2 regions of the Pseudalkalibacillus sp. A8 genome follow, and region 1 is predicted to be linked to the other one. Evidence: predicted binding sites of a transcription regulator. Region 1 holds the regulator's gene; the other holds the start of a gene.
The links. The regulator LexA, encoded in region 1, represses DNA repair genes until DNA is damaged. The targets are predictions, from matches to a motif close to CGAACATATGTTCG.
Positions count from the first base shown of each region.

Region 2: the regulator LexA is predicted to act here: its motif matches at 1,681-1,694, upstream of ACJROX_RS27210 (YolD-like family protein).

Region 1 covers NZ_CP174509.1:3,000,915-3,005,351, forward strand. The annotation lists gene ACJROX_RS15360 (DUF3231 family protein) at 1-578, opposite strand, end outside; gene ACJROX_RS15365 (hypothetical protein) at 707-883, shown strand; gene ACJROX_RS15370 (transposase) at 1,143-1,439, shown strand; gene ACJROX_RS15375 (IS3 family transposase) at 1,448-2,329, shown strand; gene lexA (transcriptional repressor LexA) at 2,399-3,016, opposite strand; gene ACJROX_RS15385 (LysM peptidoglycan-binding domain-containing protein) at 3,177-3,488, shown strand; gene ACJROX_RS15390 (recombinase family protein) at 3,511-4,164, shown strand; gene ACJROX_RS15395 (DUF896 domain-containing protein) at 4,233-4,437, shown strand, end outside.
Region 2 covers NZ_CP174509.1:5,425,617-5,430,053, reverse strand. The annotation lists gene ACJROX_RS27215 (DUF899 family protein) at 1-581, opposite strand, end outside; gene ACJROX_RS27210 (YolD-like family protein) at 1,722-2,069, shown strand; gene ACJROX_RS27205 (hypothetical protein) at 2,164-2,454, shown strand; gene ACJROX_RS27200 (hypothetical protein) at 3,699-3,923, opposite strand.

The DNA.
Region 1 (4,437 bases):
ATGTTCATATATAAATGTGAAATTTCAACAGCATTTAATGGCCGCTGTTTACTGAAAAATGAAATCCCGCTCAAATATTTTTTAGAATCTACAAAGTCAGTTTTAGTCTGATAATCAATATAAGGAGCTCTTACAAAAACGCCTTTTGAGAGGGCAACCTGGGAGCTTAAGTCATACAACTTGGCGGTTTCTTGCAATCCTTCCATGAAATTGGCTCTCATATCGTCTCTTACACTCATAGATAGAAAACCGCTGTATCCAAGCAAGCCTACTTTTGCCATATGATTAATGTATGTGAGTATGAAAACATCACAGTACATACGGGGGGCGTTCAAATTAACGTCCTCTTTTATGGTGAAGCCTACAGGTACAGGAATCCCTTCTTCATTGAAAAGACTCGTCAATTTTTCGATATGAGCGTTAGAGAGATCATAGGAATATTGGACGATGGGCTTTATCTCTTCATCTTCTACGATTTTAAGGAAATAACTCAAAACACATTTTGACATGCAATCCTCGATATAATTCGTCCATGTCGAAGCGATTTCAGAAGCGGTCAATTGTATTTTTCCAGTCATTGTCTGGTACCTCCGATGAATAATAAATTCACTTCAAGTTATATTCTGTGTAAATATCCGCATATTATCACGGCAATCCGGGGGAACTTTGAACGATATGAACTAGTCCAAAAAAACTATAAAAAATTGTGCGAAGGAATATAGAAAAACGTTGGCTGTTCTATGTGCAGACAAATTCTTTTTCGAATTTCTTGATTGATACATACGATTTGGAGACGTTCTTGGAGATCTACAATAAATCACAGTTGATAACAAAAATAGTAGTAGTCTATGGGAAGGATTTACAGGAATTAGAAGAAGAGTAGTTAGAATTCCTAGCGGATCAGAAAATCAATAAGAAACATAGGAAGGAGAAAATACCGGATGGACTACTGGAAAAATTTAAAAAGGAATTCAACACGTAAGCTGTCCCACCTTCATGTAGATCCCTTGGGTTTCATAACCACCTGGTTTTCAAATTGATAGACAAATAAAAAATAGAGCTGTCCTTATTGATATGATCCCCACATAGTAGACAGAAAAAAGAAAGCACATTAATCTGTCTATTATGGAGGGGATTTTTCTATGGGGAAAATGAGACAATCATATGATGTTGCATTTAAGAAAAAAGTAGTGGATCTATATATTAAAGATGGTATGGGCTACGATACGGTTGCGAAGGAAGTAGGTATTTCTAGTTCAGTTGTACGTCGTTGGGTTCAACACTTTGAGGCAGAAGGAATAAAGGGTCTCGAGGAAAAGCGCGGGAAAGCAAAAGGACCTGGGAAAGGCAGACCAAGAACCCGTCCTGAGGATCCAGAAGAGAAAATCAAACGATTAGAAGCCGAGAATGAAATGTTAAAAAAGTTCTTAGGGAAGTAAAAGGGGGTATGGAAGCCGTATCAACAGGTACTAAGTATAAAGTGATTCAAGATATGTCCAAGAAACAATACCCTGTCCAACTTCTATGTGAACTTGCAGGGGTATCAAGGGGCGGATATTACAAGTGGTTAAAGCGTCAGGAAGCCCCCTCTTCTAAACAGTTAGAGGATGATAAAATCAAGAAGTTAATCATAAAGTGTCACACAAAGCTCAAGGGGATTTATGGTTATAGAAGGATACATGTCTGGCTTAAGTCGGTACACAATTTACATATGAATCATAAACGGGTTCAACGCTTGATGGGTGAATTGGGAATAAAAGCCATCATAAGAAGAAAACGGCCCTACTACGGAAAGAAGGAAGCTTATGCCATCTCAGAAAACCATTTGAACCGAGATTTTAAAGCCTCTAAGCCAAATGAAAAATGGGTAACAGACATTACATACTTAATTTTTAATGGACAAAGATTGTATTTATCGGCTATTAAAGACTTATACAATAACGAAATCATCGCATATAAAATCAGTCAAAGAAACGACCTTCAACTAGTAATGGATACAGTAAAAAAGGCAAGAAGAAAACGGAGTGTAAAAGGAATTATCCTTCATAGCGATCAGGGATTCCAGTACACCTCAAAACAATATAACCAACTGCTTAAAAAATACAAAATGAAAGCGAGTATGTCTCGAAAAGGAAACTGTTGGGATAATGCTTGTATGGAGAACTTTTTTAGCCATTTTAAAACAGAATGTTTTCACTTATACTCTTTCCGAACCTCTGAAGAGGTTAAGTTTGCCGTCCACCAATACATACGATTTTATAATCACCAGAGATTTCAAAAGAAATTAAACAACCTGAGTCCCTATAATTATAGAGCTCAGGCTGCTTAAAAATGCTTTTTAATTTCTGTCTACTTGACAGGGGTCACTTCATATTAGACGGCTCTATTTGTGTTTCGATTAATGTAACGTTCTATAAACGCCGATTACTTTACCAAGAATGGTAACGCTGTTAAGAATGATCGGTTCCAACGAAGCATTCTCTGGTTGTAGACGAATGAAATCTTTTTCCTTGAAGAATCGCTTGACTGTAGCTTCATCCTCCTCTGTCATCGCAACCACGATATCCCCGTTGTTAGCTGATGACTGCTGTTTGACAATAACCATATCCCCGTCATAGATCCCAGCCTCAATCATACTGTCTCCTTGTACAACTAATGCGAATACATTGTCATCTCCTACCATATGATCTGGTAAAGGGAAATACTCTTCTATGTTTTCAATTGCGGTGATAGGTTGACCTGCCGTTACTTTACCGATTACTGGGATATTGATAGATTCACTTTTTGGAATGGTAGTATCCATATCCTCCGTAATCACTTCGATCGCTCTCGGTTTTGTCGGATCGCGTCTGATGAGTCCTTTTTTCTCCAGACGGGACAGGTGTCCATGAACGGTCGAACTTGAAGCGAGCCCGACAGCTTCACCTATTTCACGGACAGAAGGGGGATAACCCTTATGTTTCACTTCGAACTTTATGTAATTAAGTATATCCTGTTGACGGCGTGATAGTTTCATTCTGTCCACCTCTTTTCTCCTCGATTATTGCATTAAGTATATCACTTGTTCGACAAAAATACAAACATAAGTTCGAGAAAAAACTATTGACAGGAACAAACGTTCTTAATACAATGAAAACAACAAATGAGAACAGGTATTCGTATGGGAGGGAAATGAAATGAAAAATACGAACAGAAAGAACGGTTGGTCTTTTGTTATTGTATTGATAGCTGTAGTTTTGACAATGGGTACTTATTCTTTTGTGAATGCGAAGTCAGATACAACAGAGAAATACATAAATGTTAGAATCGAACAAGGGGACACTCTTTGGGAATTATCTAGAAAGTTTAAGGAAAACCATACATTTACAAGCGAGGCCTTCGTAAAATGGGTCGAAAGCAATAACAGAGTAAAAGCGGATCAGTTACAACCTGGTGATACAGTCATCATTCCAGTAGAAGCAGATGTAAATCAACTTGCATCCAAATAACTCTTCGTGAAGGGAACATAATATGAATGCAGTCATCTATTGCAGGGTAAGTACGGAAAAAGAAACACAGGCCTCATCTCTTGAACGTCAGGAGGCGGAACTGAATCGGCTGGCTGACCACTTCAACTTTAATGTCATCTACTCGATTCACGAAAGGAAAAGCGGATATGATGTGGATCGTGAGGGAATGCTCGAAGTCTTGGATATGGCCAAAGAAGGAAAAATGGATGTCCTCCTTGTCCAGGATGAAACCAGGATCGGAAGAGGCAGTGCAAAGATTGCGATCCTTCATACACTCGGAAAATATAATGTAAAGTGCTTTACGATCAGTGAACAGGGGGAGCTTCAACTAACGGAGGCCGATTCAATGGTCTTGGAAATCGTGAGTCTGGTTGAAGACTATCAGCGGAAGCTTCACAATGCAAAAATTAAGAGGGGGATGAGACGTGCAGTCGACGGTGGATATCGGCCAGAAAAAAACCTCACTAACCTGAATCAGGGCGGGCGTGAGAAAAAGGAGATCCCAACCGAAGAGATTGTTCGTCTTAGGAATCTGGAGTTGACCTTCCAGGAGATCGCCACTACATTACAAGGATTTGGTTATGATGTTTCAAAAGCCACAGTCCATAGGCGGTATCAAGACCATATAAACAAAAATGGCAGGACAGAAGATTAGAAATCTCCTTTAAAATACGTTAGAATAAGACAAACAAGGAATCAAGTCTTTGTAAAAGGAGTTTGACAATGCTGCCGAAACAAAAAATAGATCGAATCAATGAGCTCGCACGGAAATCGAAAGATGAAGGGTTGAGCAAAAAAGAGCAAGAAGAACAACGAAAACTGCGTGAAGAATATTTGAAAGCATTCCGCGGTGGTTTTAAGGATCAATTGCGTTCTATCAAAGTTGTTGATCCAGAAGGAAAAGACGTTACCCCTGAGAAATTGAAAA
Region 2 (4,437 bases), 2.4 Mb from region 1:
AGGTCCAGCAGTCCGTACGACGGTGCCATCCGTTCGTTGCCGCGGCCTGTGGTCCAGTAGGTCTCGTAGACCTTGTCGCCATCCCGGAGATAACTGACCAGGATGCCGAAGTGCCGGTCAACGATCAACTGGTCCGCGGCGTCTTGGGGCACCGAGTACCAGGGAACCGTCCAGCCCATGAAGTCGCGATACCGCGAACTCTCCTCATACGGCCCCTGACAGAAAGTCGCGTAGCTGACGGCCCGCGAGTTCAGATAGGACAGCTCGTTGATATGGGTCGTGGAGAAGGTGCAGCCCTCGCACTGCTCCGCGGCGGGTCTGCCGGTGTGCCACATGTGAAAGTAGGCGATCAGCTGGTGGCGGCCCTCGAACGTCTCCAGCAGCGTAACCGGGCCATCCGGGCCGATCAGCGGGATGGTCGAGTCCACCTCGACCATCGGCAGCCGCCGACGGGCTGCCGCAATTGCGTCACCTTCGCGAGTATGCACCTTCTCTCTGATCCGCAACTCATCCAGTTTGGCCTGCCAGGTGGCCCGATCGACCACTGGAGGCCGCGTAGAAGTGTTGTAATTTTGATTCATGTAATTATCCCCTCTCACTATTGTTTATTTACACAATCAAAGTTTATCCATAGACTTCTTCTCGATTGCTCAAAATTCCTTCAATATTCCGTGTTATCATTCCTTCTTATTCAACATAATGGCCCGATTGTGGAATATTTCTGAATGCATCTTTAAATATCTTTACTAATTCACACATTTTTGAAAGAGTTTAATACCTTGTTGCTAATAAATATACTGCCAAACATACAAAGGTTAATTGCCATAAACATTTATTTTAGCTTGTTTTGATTATCGTCCTCTTTTACAGAAGATAATTACTTATTTATTTAATAACGAACTCCTTTACCAGCAAATGGTTCGTCATTATATCTTGGTATAACTTGTAAATGACTATAGAAAATAAATTGGTTTGAGACCTCTCCGTCATTCCATCCAAGTGTATAACCATCTGGAGAAAGCCTATTGCGACCCAAATCTTTTTCAAATCCTACGACAATGACATCAATGATGACGATAAAGATAAAAAAGACAACAATACCAAGGTTAAAAATAATGACGATGACATCAACAAAACAGACATTAAAACATATGTCAATGATGATGTTAATGACGACAATGTTGTTAATGATAAAGTTGAAAAAATTAACAACACCCTTGTTAAAAAGGATGATGATTACCTACGAGACTTAGCAGCTGGTAAGAAAACGAAAAAGAAAAAAGTGAAGAAGGTTTTCACTTCATTTTATATGGATCCTGACTTGGCGACCGAAGTGGACAATATTGCCTCTCGTGGTAAAGAAGGCGACAAATCGAAATTAATTTTCGGAATCGTTCACTCGTCAAGAAACCCAATGGAACAAAGCGAATGTGGATGATGACATAACTGGTCATCCTCTTACAGTCTCTTGTTCGCTTGGGTTTTAGAGGGAAGCGAGATGCCATAGGCGGTTAGGAGGCGTCTCGGGTCACCTTACCGTCCTATAAGCAAACCCTTGTGGTTCCCCCGATGGCAATGATTTTTTGAAAAACAATGCTACTGCAAGAACCCTTTTTTAAGAAAAGTAAACCGATGATACTTCATGAGATCAGAGACTCAAAAAATAAATACTTGCAAAACAGAACATATGTTCGTAAAATAAGAATAAAAAGGTGGAAAGTATGAATAAAGATCGAGGAATGATGAAGTGGCAAGGGTTTTGTTTACCAGAACATGTGACCTTACTGGACGGGTTTGATCGAAACACGATCGCATCCCCGAGACCGTTCCTCAGTGAAGAACAAACCGAAGAAATCGAACGGCAAATTATATACAGCCTTCAAAACAACACCTTTGTAAAAATTACAATATGGAAAGAAGGGTTCTTTACATCGATGATAGGGAAGGTTAAAAAAATCGATCCGATCCAAAAAACAATCCGTATTCAGGGCGAACACGATACGATAAGTACGGTTCTGTTTTTTAATATCAGCGAGGTAAAAGCCGTGAAAGAGAAGTGGGGAGAGTAGACCTTAAGGAAAATAAAAACTTAAGTTTTCTAAACGTTCTTTAGAACAGAGATACTTGCCTGATCATTATGAGTCATGAAGGTGAGGTTAAAAAATGAAGTTCTCAACATACGATTGGGATTCGTTACGTGTCGAATATAACTTTGCCGGAAAACCCTATCATCTATCCTTTGTTTGTGTCGTGGAAGAAACACCATGCTTATTCCAAATTCGAAAAGAGGAGAGTTGGGAAGTGCATTATGTTGCTCATGCCAGTGAGACATGTGAACACTGTGGGACGGTTCGCTTGTATACAACATGTGATGTGTTTTCAACCTTGTTAAAAGGAAAGGAACAACTGCTTTTCCAATGGGTACGAAAACAACAACAAGGCCGTGGTGAGTGATGAAGCTCTGGATCGGTTTTCCCTTCATCTTGATATGGATGCTTAACGTTTCCTTAGAATACCTATTTCAGTTCCCGACTCACAGTATCCTGTATTCAATTGTCTTTCTCCTGAAGTATACGATAATAATCATATAGCTTAGGTAGAAACAATGCATTGGTGAAGGAAGTCAAAATGATGACCCAGGAGAAACTAACGGGAAAAGAGACTCCTGGAAAAAACATCAGTCGAAAACTGAAGTAGAATCCAAAGAACCATGACAGGTTTACATTCAAGTTCATCCATCGTTTAACCATAATTTCACCAACCTAGCAAGGGGAATAGCTTTATAAGTATAAAAAAGTAGATGATGATAAACAATAATGCGAATAAATGGAACAAGCTATCCGGTGTTCTCATCTAATCTTCCTTTTTATTTTTTATTATTTGTAAATAGATAAAAACCATAACCGAATACATAAAAAAAGCCTGTTAAACTTTCGGTATAACAGTCGAAGACTATCGTGCCCCAAAAACAAAAGAAGTCTATATACGACAAATTCTCCTGGTATATGAAAGGACTATCTTGTGAGAAACTAATAGTAGGACAACTTATTACGAGGGGGATTTTCATTGAAAAACGTATGTTCTGTTAAGATATCATCCCATCGTTTCCGTTTATTGAATATCTTAGAATTATATAAATTCTGCCAAAGCTGTTCCAGTAACGTTTATATTTATGCTAAAGATAAATGTTGTAAAGTCGAACGATTACCGAGCCTAGTTTCTTTTGTGATAAGTCTTCATTGTCGGGATCTTATGATTGTGATAGAGGGAAAACATTCGATGAAGGATAAGATTCGTCTTGAAGACTTGTTGAAATCAACTGATCCAGTTCAAACTAGAAGTTATACTGTAAATTCATCATCTTGGTAGGGGTTGACGTATTTTCAACCAAACCAAGCCCTTACAAGGTGTGTTGTGGCGATTACTTCGAGCTTGCAGGTTGATATTTAGCACAAGGGGGAGGATCGAGCTGTAGCTTTATAATAAACGTTCAACAACTCCCATATTTTACAGCACAAAAAAGAACCGATTTGAAAAAAGATTGATTAAAATGGATTCTTATCTAACAGATTTAAGTTTAGTTTTTATAAAAAAGTTGAATCATTTTCTGCCTGTGTTACTCCACAATCGCTTGTGGAAGATCGTTTTTAGACTGATTTGCATCAGCTTTATTGCAGAAACGTTATGCTTTTTAATTGTTATTTTTCTACAAGTGTTAAAGTGATGTAGATAAGAATTCCCGAAGCGACAATTATAAGAAAAGAATTGGTTATAAGATTAACGTCAATCTCGTTTGTTACTTGATAAACTTCTCCAGCCCTATTATGCCGTATGATTTTCCAGCCATCATACTCAAGTGCAAAGAAAGAGATGATTAAGCCTAAGATTAACCCGCCAATACTTGAAATCCAACCTTTTTTCATTCCTCCACCCCTTTATCCCTTATAATACGAAATGGCCCTTAACATTAAGAAAGAGCACAATTCTTGTTGTAGAATAGCGCCCTATAAAATGGAAGATCGTTCTACAATATTGCAGAAAAGCATTCCTTTGGTTCGACTTAACTTAAAAGGAAAAAATATATTAAATGGTAATCAAAAATGTACCACTTGCCAGTTGACTGCAAACCCCTATAAGTTAAGCAACGATTCCTTATTATCGATAGCTTTCACCACTATCTGATCGCCAAAGACATGATTCCACTGGCTAAACTGCAAATTGGTGGTGAATTTCAATATTTTCAAGAATTATTAACGCTTCATTTTCCTTTTCGACTGGAACGATACCTGTTCAGTTATCTATTTTTCAATTGTAAAACTATTGTTAATCATTTATAAAGATTTGTAACTTTTGCGATAAAAATATTGTCCCAAGTTGTATGCTGAAATAAAATTTTTTATGTTCCTATATCAGAAAAGGAATGAAAGACAAATAGAG